2 regions of the Ruegeria sp. YKSD179 genome follow, and region 2 is predicted to be linked to the other one. Evidence: riboswitches for the same ligand, from Rfam matches in the RefSeq annotation. Region 2 holds a riboswitch; the other holds the start of a gene.
The links. A riboswitch is a leader RNA that binds a small molecule or an ion and turns the genes downstream of it on or off. The one in region 2 is predicted to bind thiamine pyrophosphate.
Positions count from the first base shown of each region.

Region 1: linked by a shared signal. The riboswitch ahead of AC2FNE_RS23080 (ABC transporter substrate-binding protein) and the one ahead of thiD (bifunctional hydroxymethylpyrimidine kinase/phosphomethylpyrimidine kinase) in region 2 are both predicted to bind thiamine pyrophosphate.

Region 1 is NZ_JBXWRL010000079.1:733-7,944, forward strand. Features, by position in the region: partial or broken gene AC2FNE_RS23060 (flavin reductase) at 1-411, shown strand, start outside; gene AC2FNE_RS23065 (LLM class flavin-dependent oxidoreductase) at 416-1,477, shown strand; gene AC2FNE_RS23070 (aldehyde dehydrogenase) at 1,478-2,959, shown strand; gene nrtS (nitrate/nitrite transporter NrtS) at 3,083-3,310, shown strand; gene AC2FNE_RS23080 (ABC transporter substrate-binding protein) at 3,514-4,449, opposite strand; TPP riboswitch at 4,659-4,758, opposite strand; gene AC2FNE_RS23085 (mannitol dehydrogenase family protein) at 4,947-6,440, opposite strand; gene AC2FNE_RS23090 (L-iditol 2-dehydrogenase) at 6,440-7,212, opposite strand, start outside; gene AC2FNE_RS23095 (ABC transporter ATP-binding protein) at 7,210-7,212, opposite strand, start outside.
Region 2 is NZ_JBXWRL010000018.1:50,712-57,923, forward strand. Features, by position in the region: gene AC2FNE_RS11490 (thiamine phosphate synthase) at 1-243, opposite strand, end outside; gene AC2FNE_RS11495 (thiazole synthase) at 240-1,004, opposite strand; gene thiS (sulfur carrier protein ThiS) at 1,007-1,201, opposite strand; gene AC2FNE_RS11505 (FAD-dependent oxidoreductase) at 1,185-2,162, opposite strand; gene thiD (bifunctional hydroxymethylpyrimidine kinase/phosphomethylpyrimidine kinase) at 2,159-2,962, opposite strand; TPP riboswitch at 3,005-3,111, opposite strand; gene dnaJ (molecular chaperone DnaJ) at 3,318-4,466, opposite strand; gene dnaK (molecular chaperone DnaK) at 4,541-6,448, opposite strand; gene AC2FNE_RS11525 (alpha-ketoglutarate-dependent dioxygenase AlkB family protein) at 6,663-7,212, shown strand, end outside.

The DNA of each region.
Region 1 (7,212 bases), on a different contig from region 2:
GGCATCCTGCTTGAGCAAAATGAGCATCTTTACTTTGAGATGAGTGCCGATGGCGGTCTTATGTTGCCGACGGCGCCTCGTCTTGGTGGTTCCAGCGGGTTGCAAGCCAAGCTCAAAATGCGCGGCCTTGAAGTATTAGTAGGTTTTGTTTTTGCCGTTTTCGAGGACAACACAACCGATCAAACGGCAATCTACTACCGCGGTTCTGCCGCTGGAAAACTAACTGACGGCAACGGCAGATGGATTCCAATCGATTCCATAGATCAAGGCAAGATAAGTGACATGGCTGTACGCAGTATGGTGAAACGCTTTATCGCGGAACACCGACAGGACGCGTTCGGCGTATATTTTGGCGACTCTGACGTGGGCAGAGTAGGCGCGCTTCAACGATCGATGCAAAGCGGGGGATAAGCATATGAAGTTTTCGCTGTTCGTGCACATGGAGCGCAATGATCCAGCCAAGCCGCACTCAGAGCTGCTGGACGAACTAGTCGAACTGGTAGAAATTGCAGAAGCCGGTGGGTTTGAAATCGCTTGGGTTGGTGAGCATCACGGCATGGAATTCACCATCGCACCCAACCCATTTATCTACATCACTCATTTGGCGCAAAAAACAACAACCATTCGTCTTGGCACCGGCACTGTCGTCGCGCCATTTTGGCATCCTCTTAAACTCGCAGGTGAGGCTGGGTTGACCGATATTATCACCGATGGGCGGCTGGAACTAGGTATCGCGCGCGGGGCTTACCAGTTTGAGTTTGACCGCTTATGTGATGGAATGCCAGGTCCCGAAGGCGGCGCTCATCTTCGTGAGATTATCCCGGCAATCAAAGGCCTTTGGTCAAAAAATTATACCCACAAAGGTGAAATATGGAACTTCCCCGAAACCACACCTAGCCCTCTGCCATTGCAACAACCGCACCCACCTATTTGGGTTGCCGCTCGGGATATATCCAGCCACGAATTTGCCGTGGAAAACGACTGCAATGTAATGATCACGCCGCTTTGGAAAGGCGACGAAGAAGTCGATGACTTGATGCGAAAGTACAACGAAGCTTTGGCGAAGAATCCGGGAAAACTCCGGCGCGAAGTAATGTTGTGCAAACACACCCACATGGTCGAAAATGAGCGAGAGGCGCAGGACGCAGCAAAACAATTTAACAAGTATTTCAACTACTTTGGCGCTTGGTTCATGAATAAGCGACCTATTCAAGACGGGTTCATCGAACCACTTAGCGAGGAAGAGCTGGCCGCCAACCCAATGTACGCCCCAGACGTGATGCGCCGCGATTTGCTGATCGGCACGCCCGAAGAAGTAATTACGAGACTAAGACTCTACGAATCCTGGGGGGTAGATCAGTTCAGTTATTGGATCGACAATGGCTATCCGCACGAAGAGAAAAAGAAATCTCTCATAAGGTTTATCGAACACATCGTTCCAGTGATGTCTGGTGACCCCGCTCGAAAGGCCAGCTGAATGGGAGACTTTCCGGTTTTTCGAAACTACATTGACGGCTCTTTTGTCGAAGGTAGTTCCACTTTTGAAAGCATAAACCCGTCAACAGGTGAAACATGGGCCATCATGCCTGCAGCTGGTGCCGCAGACACAGCCCGCGCGGTCGAGGCGGCTAACCGCGCCTTTCTGTCGCGTGAATGGGCTGGCTTGACACCCACTGCACGAGGAAAGCTGCTGTACCGACTAGCGGATTTATTGGCAGAAAATGCGCAGGACTTAGCCGAGATTGAAACCATCGACACGGGTAAAATCATCCGGGAAACGAAGGGTCAGGTCGGCTATACCGCCGACTATGTGCGTTACTTTGCGGGCCTTGCGGACAAGATCGAAGGCAGCCATTTACCAATCGACAAGGAAGAACTTGAAGTCTATTTACGCCGCGAACCAATCGGGGTCGTGGCAGCTGTCGTTCCGTGGAACTCACAGTTATTTTTGGCAGCCGTCAAATTCGGCCCTGCACTGGCGGCAGGATGCACCATTGTGCTGAAAGCGTCTGAAGATGCACCGGGGCCGCTGCTGAAATTTGCAGAACTTGTAGACGAAGCGGGTTTTCCACCTGGAGTTTTCAACGTGATAACGGGTTTTGGCGAAGAATGCGGACAAGTGCTGACATCGCATCCTGACGTTGCACGCATTGCTTTTACAGGCGGCCCTGGTACCGCAAGGCAAATCGTTCAAAACTCGGCAGAAAACCTTGCATACACCACGCTAGAGCTTGGCGGGAAATCGCCTGTCATAGTTTTCGACGATGTAAACTTGGATTCCATGATCAATGGTGTTGTGGCAGGAATTTTTGGCGCCGCCGGGCAAAGCTGCGTTGCCGGGTCGCGTCTTTTAGTTCAGCGTCGAGTGAAGGACGAATTAATTGGCCGACTCAAAGCCAAGGCTGAGGATATCCTGATCGGTGACCCATCGGATCCGGCTACGGAATACGGTCCTTTGGCGACCAAGGCACAAATCGACAAAGTTGAACGTGTCGTCGAGAGCAGTATCGCTGCGGGCGCGATACTGATAACTGGTGGAGCACGCCCTGAAGGATATCAGGGAAAACAATACTACCTGCCAACTATACTGGACTGTTCAAATGTGAAGGATGCGGACTCGGTTACCGAGGAATTGTTTGGTCCGGTACTTAGCGTTCTTACCTTCGATACCGAAGATGAAGCCATCGCAATGGCCAATTCAACCAATTTCGGATTGGCAGGAGGCGTCTTTACAAACAACCTATCCCGGGCTCACCGCATGATCCGCGCAGTACGAAGTGGCATTATTTGGGTTAACACTTACCGCGTCGTTTCGCCGATTGCACCCTTCGGCGGGTTCGGGGAAAGCGGTCTGGGTCGCGAGGGAGGAATGGAGAGCGTTCTGGATTATACACGCGCTAAAAGTGTCTGGATAAATACCTCTGACGCACCCATCCCCGATCCATTTAAGATGAGATGAACGACCCGCGGAGGTGGTCCCTGTTATTTAGAGTTGCTTCTTCAACCTTGCTTGTGGTCTTTCAAGGCAATAACTGAGCGAGACGCCAGCAGTTTCCTTAGGCTTCAAAGGTGAAGATCACAAATGGCCAAATTTCTGAATCTTGCAATCCAGCCTTCGGTCATGCGACGCGCAGGTCGCATAGCCTTAATAATTGGCAGCGTATTTTTCTTGATCAACTATGCAGATAAATTGATCGCAGGCACGATTACGCGTCCGGAAATAATAAAGGCAATGGTCAGCTACTGCGTGCCCTACTGCGTTTCAACTTATTCGTCGGTTATGGCGGTCATCGAAAGCGAGTCGGCATAACATTTGCTACAATTGTGAACCCCGAACCATCCTCAACTGACTCAACGCAATCTCCTAGGGCATACATTGAAGAAGGTAATATGCGCGATGACACGTCAAAGCGTTCGTCAGCACATAGCAAATTCAATCTCAACCTTTGTGACCTGCAACCATCGAATTGCAATTCGATGGCTGGGTTTTTACCATGTTTAATGGTCGCTTGATTATTGCTCTCCTAAATCAACCGCCAATTTCGAGACGGGTCTAGTACCCTCAACCAGCCCAATATCCGAGAGGAACGCTTCGAACCGTTCATAGCGACCTTCGTCCAGGGCCTCAGGACGTAGAGCAAACCTTGGCAACGTGTCGATCCAAGCCTTTGCGTTCAAATCGTCATTCAACTCCGCAGCGTAGTTTTTGAAGACGCTCCAACTTTCGATCGGGTTGTTGACAATGAACTGAGTGGCCAATTGGGTAGCACCCAAAAACCGACGAACCAAATCTGAATCCATTCGATCAGCGTTCGCCACATAAATCAATTCATCGTAGGTCGGCACTCCCTCTTCCTCTACGTAAAAACACCTCCCTTCGACGCCTTCTATTTTCATCTGATTTAGTTCAAAGTTCCGGTAGGCTCCGATTACGGCATCGACCTGACCGGACATAACCGACGACCCCAGCGAGAAATTTACATTCACAAGTTCGATCTCATCCAGGCTGACGCCATTTCGCTTCAATATGGTTGTCAACAATGCTTCTTCGAAACCAGAAACCGAAAATCCTATTTTGCCGCCCTTTAGGTCTGAAACTTGCTTTACTGATCCGTCTTTCAGAACCAGTAGACAGTTTAGAGGAGTGGCTATCAGAGTACCTACTCGGACCAGAGGCAAACCTTCTGCCACCTGCAGGTGATGATTAGGTTGATAACTGACCGCTAAATCTGCTTTCCCTGCAGCAACCAACTTGGCGGGCGCTGATGGATCTGCCGGAGGAATGATTTCAATATCCAACCCTGCATTGGAAAAATACCCAAGTTCCTGAGCGACAATGATGGGTCCGTGGTCAGGGTTTACAAACCAGTCAAGTAGAATGGTCATCTTGTCAGTTGCCCACACAGGTGTCGGCAGGACGAGGGCCGCGCACATTATCAGATGTTTCACAATTGGTTTCCTTGTTCACAAAAGCTAACAAAGTAGCTCATCAGGACATTTCGGAGATCTGCCGACGTTCTTTACCCTGACAAAACACAGGCCAGACGACTTAGAATTGCCGGTGTTTTCAAATTTATCATTTGCAGCAAATCTTATGGACGACACGCCCAGAATCTCTTCGACTTATGTCAGAACGAGCGAGGGAAACCAGCGGTGGGGTCCACCTTGAAACTGTTTCCTACGCCGGTTCTAACCGGTTCAGGTTCAATGGGTTCGCGTAAACGTCTCAGCCGAAATTTGGCACCCCAACAGTAAGCCGGGAAATAGTGAAGTTGGCCGCGACATGTCAATCAGTTTTCATTCGGGATGATCCCCAAAGGTCGTGTTTTGCGTTTGCCCACACACAATGATGGTTACTGATTGAGATGATCATTACCGATACAATCGCCGTTGCAAAGCCGATTTTCCAGCATCCAATTGGTTAGAATTCGGACCACTCCGTTCCGTTAAGCCAAATAACGACGTATCGCTGCACGGCTACCGTTTTTAACAATCTCGTCTAACCAAACTTTGAACTGAGCCGCAAAGCGCTCGTCGTGACCAATTTCGCCGTAAAGGTTGGCTTTTCCAATCCACGCCTGCGCTCCCTCATGCGCTGCGAGGGCGGCACCTTTCAATTCGTTCCAGATCGGATCGTTCGGGGAAATCTCGGTCCCATCTTCGCGAAGGCCAGTGCACATCCGGCACCAAAGCGCTTGTGACAATGCCAAGCCAGAGATAGGCGTCCCAGCGTTTATAGCATCACGCAGCGACGGCAGCAAAAACCCCGGATGCCGGGAAGACCCGTCAAAAGCTACTCTGCGGGTTGTGTCGTGGATCGCAGTATTGGAGAACCGCCTCTTTACCAAAGCAAGATAGTCGACTGGGCTAGCCCCTGGAACAGCCTGAACAAGAGGCACAATTTCTTCAACCTGAACCTTCTGGAAGAACTCCGAGATATCTGGATCCTGCATGCAGGATGAAATTGTCGGTGCACTCAGGATCTCTCCCACATTTGCAAGAAGCTGATGACCGCCGTTTAATATACGCAGTTTCATCACCTCATAGGCGTGAACGTTTTTCGTTATTGTTACGCCAACATTTTCAAACGGGGGTCGATCTCCACAGAAATTGTCTTCAATCACCCATTGCCGAAAGTTCTCATGCGTTACAGGTGCGAGATCATTGATGCCTAGTTCCATAGCTTGTTCGACCACCTGATCCGTTGTGGCCGGCACAATGCAATCCACCATCGAATTTGGAAAAGCTCCGTATCGATCAATCCAATCAGCCAATCCCGGGTCAGATAGCCCTGCCAACCCAACAACGCAGTTTCGCAGGATCGCGCCATTGCTTTGCAGGTTGTCGCAACTAAGAACCGTGAAGGGTTTCAGCCCGGCCGACCTGCGCCGTGCAAGTGCCGCCACAATTGCGCCGAATGCCGTGCCTGGATGGTCGGGATTTTGAGCATCACGGAGTATTTCTTCGTGATGAATATCGAATTCTGAAGAATTCGCGTCGAGGTAGTACCCGCCTTCGGTCACAGTAAGTGACACAATGCGGATGGCCGGTTCGGCCATTTGCCGGATCAGCGACGAATTGTCAGACTCGATTGGAAGATAGCCGATCATAGGGCCGATAACTTCGGCAGATGTTCCGGATGGGTCCAATTCAATCAGTGTCGTGAGACAGTCTTGCGCCAATAACCTCTCACGCATTGCTGCGTCATAGGCTCGAACCCCTGCCCCTATGATCGCCCAATCCTTTGCCACGCCTTGCTGCATGAGTTGGTGGATATACCAAGCCTGATGCGCACGGTGGAAATTCCCAAGGCCGATATGAACGATGCCAGGCTTCAAATCCTCGCGCCGGTACTTCGGTGTTTTGACGTGCGCGGGCAAATCATTTAATCGGTCGCACCGCAATTTTACCGGTGCATTCGCCTTTGCTGTTGGGTTCATCAGCTCATCCAATTTCCACCGTCGACATTGTAGGTTTGAGCCACGATGTACTCAGCTTCATCAGATGCCAGGAAAACGGCCATCCCCGTCAGATCCTCAGCGCGCCCCATGCGGCCATAGGGTACCGCTGACGCGACTTCGCGCCTTTTTTGCCCGCGTTCTTTACCCTCATATTTTGCGAAAAAGGCATCGACACCATCCCAGTGTTCGCCGTCGACAACCCCTGGCGCGATGGCGTTCACGTTGATCCCATGCGGTATTAGATTCAATCCCGCTGACTGCGTCAGCGAAATGACAGCCGCTTTGCTGGCACAATACACTGCCACCAATGGTTCACCACGACGTCCGGCTTGCGAAGCCATGTTGATGATCCTGCCTTTGGTTCCATTTTCGATCATGTGCCGGGCAACGGCCTGAAGCGTGAACAGAGTTCCGGCGACATTGATTTCAAATACCCTATTGTAATCCTGTCTTTCGATTTCAGTGATCGGAGCGGCTGAAAAAATCGCAGCATTGTTAATTAAGATTTCAATTGGGCCAAAATGCGAAGAAACCTCAGAAATTGCGTTATCGATACTGCTTTGTTCGCGGACGTCCATTTCTACAGCCATTGCTGAAGACCCTATTTCTGACGCAGATTCCTGCGCACGTGCGACGTCGACATCTGCCAATGCTACACGCGCACCTTCTGAGGCGTAGGCCTCGGCGAAGGCTAGTCCAATACCGCGGGCAGCACCTGTTATGAGTGCCGTTTTGCCAGCCAACCGTTTCA
Region 2 (7,212 bases):
CAAATCCTGCTGTCCAAGATGAATCCAATCGCACCCCGCATCGATCGCTTCTTGCCAGTAGTCGTTAATCACCAGAACAGCGCCTTGGCTCTGGCAAAGTTCGCGTAAAATCGCGATTTCTTCGCGGACCTTGCTTTTTGGCTGGTTCTTGATGCGAAGCTGAACAAGCTTTACCCCGAAAGGCAGCATTCTACGCAACCAATCCGAGTTATCGAATATCGGGTAAAACCGAGCCAAATTCATGTTAAAAAGGCCTTCCCGATAACCGGCGTGGACGGTTCTGCCATGTCGCTAGCTTCAATGGGATCAGCCCGATGGGCTTTCGTCCCCGCCTCAATTGCCTGCGCCATAGCTCGTGCCATTTCCACTGGATCACCCGCATGGGCTACTGCGGTGTTCATCAGCACAGCATCAAAGCCCAGTTCCATCGCATGAGCCGCATGGCTAGGCAAGCCTATCCCCGCGTCTATCACCATTGGGACATCCGGAAATTCTGCACGCATGGCCCGTAAAGCATATTCATTGTTCAGCCCAAGGCCTGATCCAATTGGCGCGCCCCAGGGCATCAATATTTCGCAGCCTGCATCCAAAAGCTTTTCGCCAACAATCAGATCCTCCGTTGTGTAGGGAAAGACTTGAAACCCATCGGCGGCCAATATGCGTGCGGCTTCGACCAGCTGAAAAACATCTGGCTGCAGACTATCTGCATGACCAATGACTTCCAGCTTGATCCAGTTGGTATCAAAAACTTCTCGCGCCATGTGTGCTGTAGTCACGGCCTCTTTAACCGTGTGACATCCAGCTGTATTGGGCAGGATCAGCACGCCCAGGTCCTGGATCATCCGCCAGAAAGTTTCCCCGGCACCTGACTCACGACGCAGAGACACCGTCGCAACACTCGCCTTGCTGGCACGAAACGCCTGCGCAAGGACTGCCGGGCTTGGGTATTGAGCCGTACCCAGCATCATTCGGCTGGGCAACTGCGTCCCGTAAAAAGGTTTCACAATTAGCCTCCCTGCATCGGCGAAAGAACTTCGACGCGATCCCCGTCCCTTAGCTGATGACCCGCGCGCATGACTGATGACACAAATTCTTCGTTTACCGCGGTGGCGACGCGACTGTTTAGCCCGCGCTCCACCAGAACTTCCGCGAGATTCATTGCCTGAACTTCACAAAGCTCACCATTAAGAACTATCTTCATCGACCATCTCCGAGTGTTTATCTTCCAACGCCAAGTCGGCCACGCCTTGCGCCAAAGCAGGGGCAAGTAAGTACCCGTGACGATAGAGGCCGTTGGCGTAAATTGTGCGTCCTCGACGCCTGATACGCGGCAGGTTGTCCGGAAACGCAGGGCGTAAGTCGACACCAACTTCCAGAACTTCTGCCTCACCAAAGGCGGGGTTCAGGGAATAAGCAGCGCTCAGCAATTCCAGCATTGACCGGGCGGTAATGCGACCACGATCCTCAGCCTCAATCATGGTCGCACCCAGCATGTAGACGCCGTCGCCACGCGGCACGACATAAAGAGGTATTCGCGGATGCAACAGTCGCACAGGTCGAGACAATCGTACGTCGGGACAACGGATGATAAGCATTTCACCCTTGACCCCCCGCAAATCTTTAAGAACGTCCCGAGCACTCAACCCCCGGCAGTCAATCGTGTTTCCAAGGTTGCTTGGTGCAGTTTGACGACTGATTTTCACGCCTTGGTTGATTAAGTAGTTATGCAGATCACGCAGGGCCCTTCTGGGATCCAAATGGGCTTCTTCTGCAAAAAACAGTCCATCGTCAAAACCAGTCAGGTCAGGCTCTAACTTTAGCAATTGGACATCCTTTATCTTGCAGAAACCCCCGGTTCGCCGCCCGAACCTCTTTAGGTCCGGAGCGTCGCGCTTGTTCGCAACGACTAAAGTTCCGTTTTCTGTAATTTCGGTTCTGTTTGCCCACCAAGCGATCGCTTTTCGGCCCAGCCTCAGAACCGGTTCTTCCGCCTTTTCGGATTCGCACCAAGGTGCCAACATGCCACCTGCCCACCACGAACAACTTTGCTTTCCGGGCAATCCTTTGGTGTCATAGACGGTCACCGACTCACCCCTGGCAGACAGCTCGCTCGCCACAGTCAAGCCCGCCACTCCGGCACCAATTACCGACCACTTGCTCACGTCGCCCAAACCTTATGGAAGTGATGAACTGGACCGTGGCCAGAACCGATTTTCAAATCGTCCGCATGCGCGATCGCGCCCTGCAAGTAGGCATGTGCAGTTGCGGTGGCCAGCTTCAAATCAAGCCCACTTGCCAACCCTGCAGCAACGGAAGATGACAGGGTACATCCCGTACCATGAGTATTCTTCGTCTTCCTTCGTCGGGCCTTGAATTCACCAACTATACCTTTGCAGTCAATCAATAGATCGTGGCAAGTTTCCCCGATTGCGTGGCCGCCCTTCATCAGGACTGCACCCGCGCCGAACTCGCACAAAGCCAACCCCTGTTCTGCCATTTCCTTCGGTGATTCCGCCAAAGGGGCATCGAGCAATAGGGCGGCCTCGGGCAAGTTGGGTGTCAAAACCGTTGCGCGCGGCAACAGTGTTTCGCGTAGCGTCCGAACTGCATCTTGCCGCAACAGAACATCTCCGGACTTTGCTATCATGACTGGATCAAGTACCAGTGGACCTTCGTAACCCTGAAGGCCAATCGCCACGGTCTGGATTATCTCGCGCGTTGCAAGCATTCCCACCTTGATCGCGCCGACATCAAGATCGGACAGAACTGCTTCGATTTGTGCTGCAATTACGTCCTGCGGGATACCGTGAACAGCCTTGACGGTCTGTGTGTTTTGAGCGGTTACCGCAGTGATTACGCTGGCGCCAAAAACGCCAAGCGCGGACATGGCTTTTAGGTCCGCCTGAATGCCCGCGCCCCCGCCGCTGTCGGATCCAGCTATTGCCAAAGCTACGTACGCCATGCCTTTGCTCCAATAAAAGGCAAAGCGAACATAGAAAACGTCTGTGCATAATAGACCGTTCCCTACGCCGGTATTGCCCGGATCAGGTTCGATGGGTTGACGCAGCAACGCCTCTCAGCCCTCCAATCAGGGCACCCCAACGGTTGGAGGGACATTCTCAGGTGGTGAGTCTGAGTTCAAGCGCAAATACGAAATTCTATCGTCAAATTTGGAAAAAATAGAGTAAATGAACTTGATTCAATTCACAGATAGCGCCAACCACCACAGAGACAGTGAGACCAGATCAAAACTAGTTGTCCCCATTGATCTGGTCCAAAAATATGAGAAGTGTCGGCAAAGCCGAGTCAAGTTGGACTCAGCCTTTCATTCCGTCCCAGAATGACTTTACAGACGAAAAGAAGTTTTTAGATTCCGGGTGATTGTCTTCGCCCAAATCTTCAAACTCTTTCAGAATTTCCTTTTGGCGGCTTGTCAGGTTGACCGGAGTTTCCACCGCTAACTCGATGAACATATCGCCAACGCCGCCGCCGCGCAGGGCCGGCATGCCCTTTCCGCGCAGGCGCATCTGGCGACCAGATTGGCTGCCTGCTGGTATCTGAACGCGCCCACGCCCACCGTCGATGGTCGGAACTTCGATCGAGCCGCCCAGCGCCGCCTTAGCCATGCTGACCGGAACACGGCAATAGAGATTCACGCTGTCGCGTTCGAAAAGTTTATGATCAGAGACCTCGACAAATATATACAAGTCACCCGGAGGTCCGCCGCGCATTCCAGCCTCGCCCTCGCCTGCAAGACGAATGCGTGTACCTGTTTCAACACCTGCGGGAATGTTGACCGACAACGCGCGTTCTTTTTCGACGCGACCAGCACCTTGGCACGACTTACACGGGTTCTTAATGATCTGGCCCAGCCCCGAACAGGTTGGACACGTACGCTCCACCGTAAAGAAACCCTGTTGCGCCCGGACTTTTCCCATGCCAGAGCACGTCGGGCAGGTCGTGGGCTCAACGCCACCCTCCGCGCCGGTACCTTCACAAGACGAACAGGCAACTGCCGTCGGCACGTTTATGGTCTTCTGCAAACCGCCAAAGGCTTCCTCAAGGGTTACCCGAAGGTTATACCGTAGGTCCGAACCCCGCGCGGCACGACGACCGCCGCCGCCCCTTTGACCGCCCATGAAGTCGCCGAACAGATCATCAAACACGTCCGAAAACGCGCTTGAAAAATCTCCCTGACCGCCGAACCCACCGCCGGGGCGGCCTCCGCCTCCCATACCGTTTTCAAACGCGGCATGACCGAAACGGTCGTAGGCTGCCTTTTTGTCGGCATCGCGCAGAATATCATAGGCCTCGTTAGCCTCTTTAAACTGCGCTTCTGCGTCGGGGTTGTCCTTGTTGCGGTCCGGGTGAAGTTCCTTGGCTTTTCTACGAAAGCCCTTTTTGATCTCATCCGCCGAAGCGCCCTTGGACACACCGAGCACTTCGTAATAGTCGCGTTTTGACATCAGCATGTCCTTCTGCCTCAACGTAATCGGGCCGGCCCGGCAACCGGACCGGCCCGAATTGGCCCGGCTTTCCGTTAGTTACGCTTGTCGTCGTCCAGATCTTCGAACTCGGCATCGACGATGTCATCTTCGCCCGGAGCAGCGTCCGCAGCCGCCGGTTCATCATCAGCCTCTTCGGACTGAGCCTTATAGATAGCTTCGCCGAGCTTCATAGCAGCTTCGGTGACGTTTTGGATGCCCGACTTGATCTTGTCGGCATTTTCGGTTTCCAACTCATCCTTCAGTGCAGCGATTGCCAGTTCAATGGCTTCGATCGTGGTCGGGTCGACTTTGTCGGAATGCTCTTCCATTGACTTCTCAGTCGAGTGGATGAGGCTTTCCGCCTGGTTTTTGGCGTCTACCAGTTCACGGCGTTCCTTGTCAGCTTCGGCATTCTCTTCGGCGTCCTTGACCATCTTTTCGATATCTTCATCGGACAATCCGCCAGAGGCCTGGATGGTGATCTTTTGTTCCTTGCCGGTACCTTTGTCCTTGGCTGAAACCGAAACAATACCGTTGGCGTCGATGTCAAAGGTAACTTCGATCTGAGGCATGCCTCGCGGTGCGGGCGGGATGTCTTCCAGGTTGAACTGACCCAATATTTTGTTGTCAGTCGCCATTTCACGTTCACCTTGGAACACTCGGATCGTTACAGCGTTTTGGTTGTCTTCGGCCGTAGAAAAGACCTGGGACTTTTTCGTTGGGATCGTCGTGTTACGGTCAATGAGCCGGGTGAACACACCACCAAGCGTTTCGATGCCCAGCGACAGCGGAGTAACGTCCAGCAGAACCACGTCTTTGACATCGCCCTGCAGAACACCGGCCTGAATTGCGGCGCCCATGGCAACCACTTCGTCCGGATTCACGCCTTTGTGGGGTTCTTTACCGAAGAATTTGGTAACCTCTTCAATCACTTTCGGCATACGGGTCATGCCGCCGACAAGAACAACTTCGTCCACATCGCCTGCAGACAGACCAGCGTCTTTCAGAGCGGCCTGACAGGGTTTCATCGACTTTTTGATCAGGTCAGAAACCAAGGATTCCAGCTTTGCACGGGTCAACTTCATAACCATGTGCAGCGGCTGACCGTTCGAACCCATCGAAATAAATGGCTGGTTGATTTCGGTCTGCGAGGTTGACGAAAGTTCGATTTTGGCTTTTTCAGCAGCCTCTTTCAGACGCTGCAGTGCCATCTTGTCGGCGGACAGATCGACACCGTGTTCCTTTTTGAACTCATCCGCCAGGTAGTTGACGATGCGCATGTCAAAGTCTTCGCCACCCAGGAAGGTGTCACCATTGGTCGATTTGACCTCGAACAGGCCGTCGTCGATTTCCAGAATGGTCACGTCAAAAGTACCACCGCCAAGGTCGTAAACCGCAATGGTTTGAGTTTCTTCTTTGTCCAGACCATAGGCAAGTGCAGCCGCTGTCGGTTCGTTGATGATCCGCAGAACTTCAAGACCGGCAATTTTACCAGCATCTTTTGTAGCCTGACGTTGAGCATCGTTGAAGTATGCCGGAACGGTGATTACGGCTTGTGTGACCTCCTCACCCAAATAGCTTTCGGCGGTTTCCTTCATTTTACCCAGAGTGAAGGCCGAAATCTGGCTTGGGGAGTATTTTTCGCCGCGGGCTTCGACCCACGCGTCGCCGTTGCCACCATCGACGATGGCATACGGGACCATCTTCTTATCTTTTTCTACTTCTGCATCATCCACACGACGTCCGATCAGGCGCTTTACGCCAAAGATCGTATTGTCGGGGTTGGTGACCGCCTGTCGCTTTGCAGGCTGACCGACCAGTCGCTCATCTTCGGTAAACGCGACGATCGAGGGCGTGGTCCGCGCCCCTTCGGCATTTTCGATGACCTTCGGCTGCGAGCCGTCCATGATGGCAACACACGAGTTCGTGGTTCCGAGGTCGATCCCGATTACTTTTCCCATTTTTGCAATCCCTTTCTCTTCAAGGCGATGTCCCGAGGCCGGGACCCGTTATGGCATCCCTGCCCCGATCTGATTTGCGCTACGGCACTACACCTTAGCGCGTCCCGGCGTATATAAGGGCGTGACCAGAGGCCTGCAAGCGTTCAGAAACGTGGGAATCACGGATTCTGGTGCCTTTTGGGAAAAGGAATTGTTAAGGAATGAGGATTCCGCGATGACAAGGCTGCTTTTGCGTGGTTTCGACATTCGAAAGAACTATTTGGGTGCCTCCGCTCAAACTGAATTGGTTCAGGTTCTGCGCCCGGTTCTGAAATCCGCACCTTTATTTCATCCGACAACTCCTTCTGGCAAGAAAATGTCGGTGCGCATGACGTCGGCGGGGAATCTGGGGTGGGTCTCGGACAAACGCGGCTATAGGTACCAGGATACCCACCCCAATGGCGTGGTTTGGCCCGCGATTCCAAACCAAATCGCCTCTATCTGGCATGATGTAACAGGCGTGGCCCGTTTGCCCGAATGCTGCCTGATCAACTATTATGGCGACGGTACACGCATGGGCATGCATCAAGACAAAGATGAGGCGGATTTTTCATGGCCCGTTGTCTCAATTTCCTTGGGCGATGATGCATTGTTCCGCATTGGCAATACCACCAGGGGAGGCAAAACCGAGTCGATCTGGTTGGGTTCAGGTGATGTGGTCATTATGGGAGGCCCCGCTCGGCTTGCCTATCACGGAGTTGACCGCATCCGGTTTGGTTCGTCTC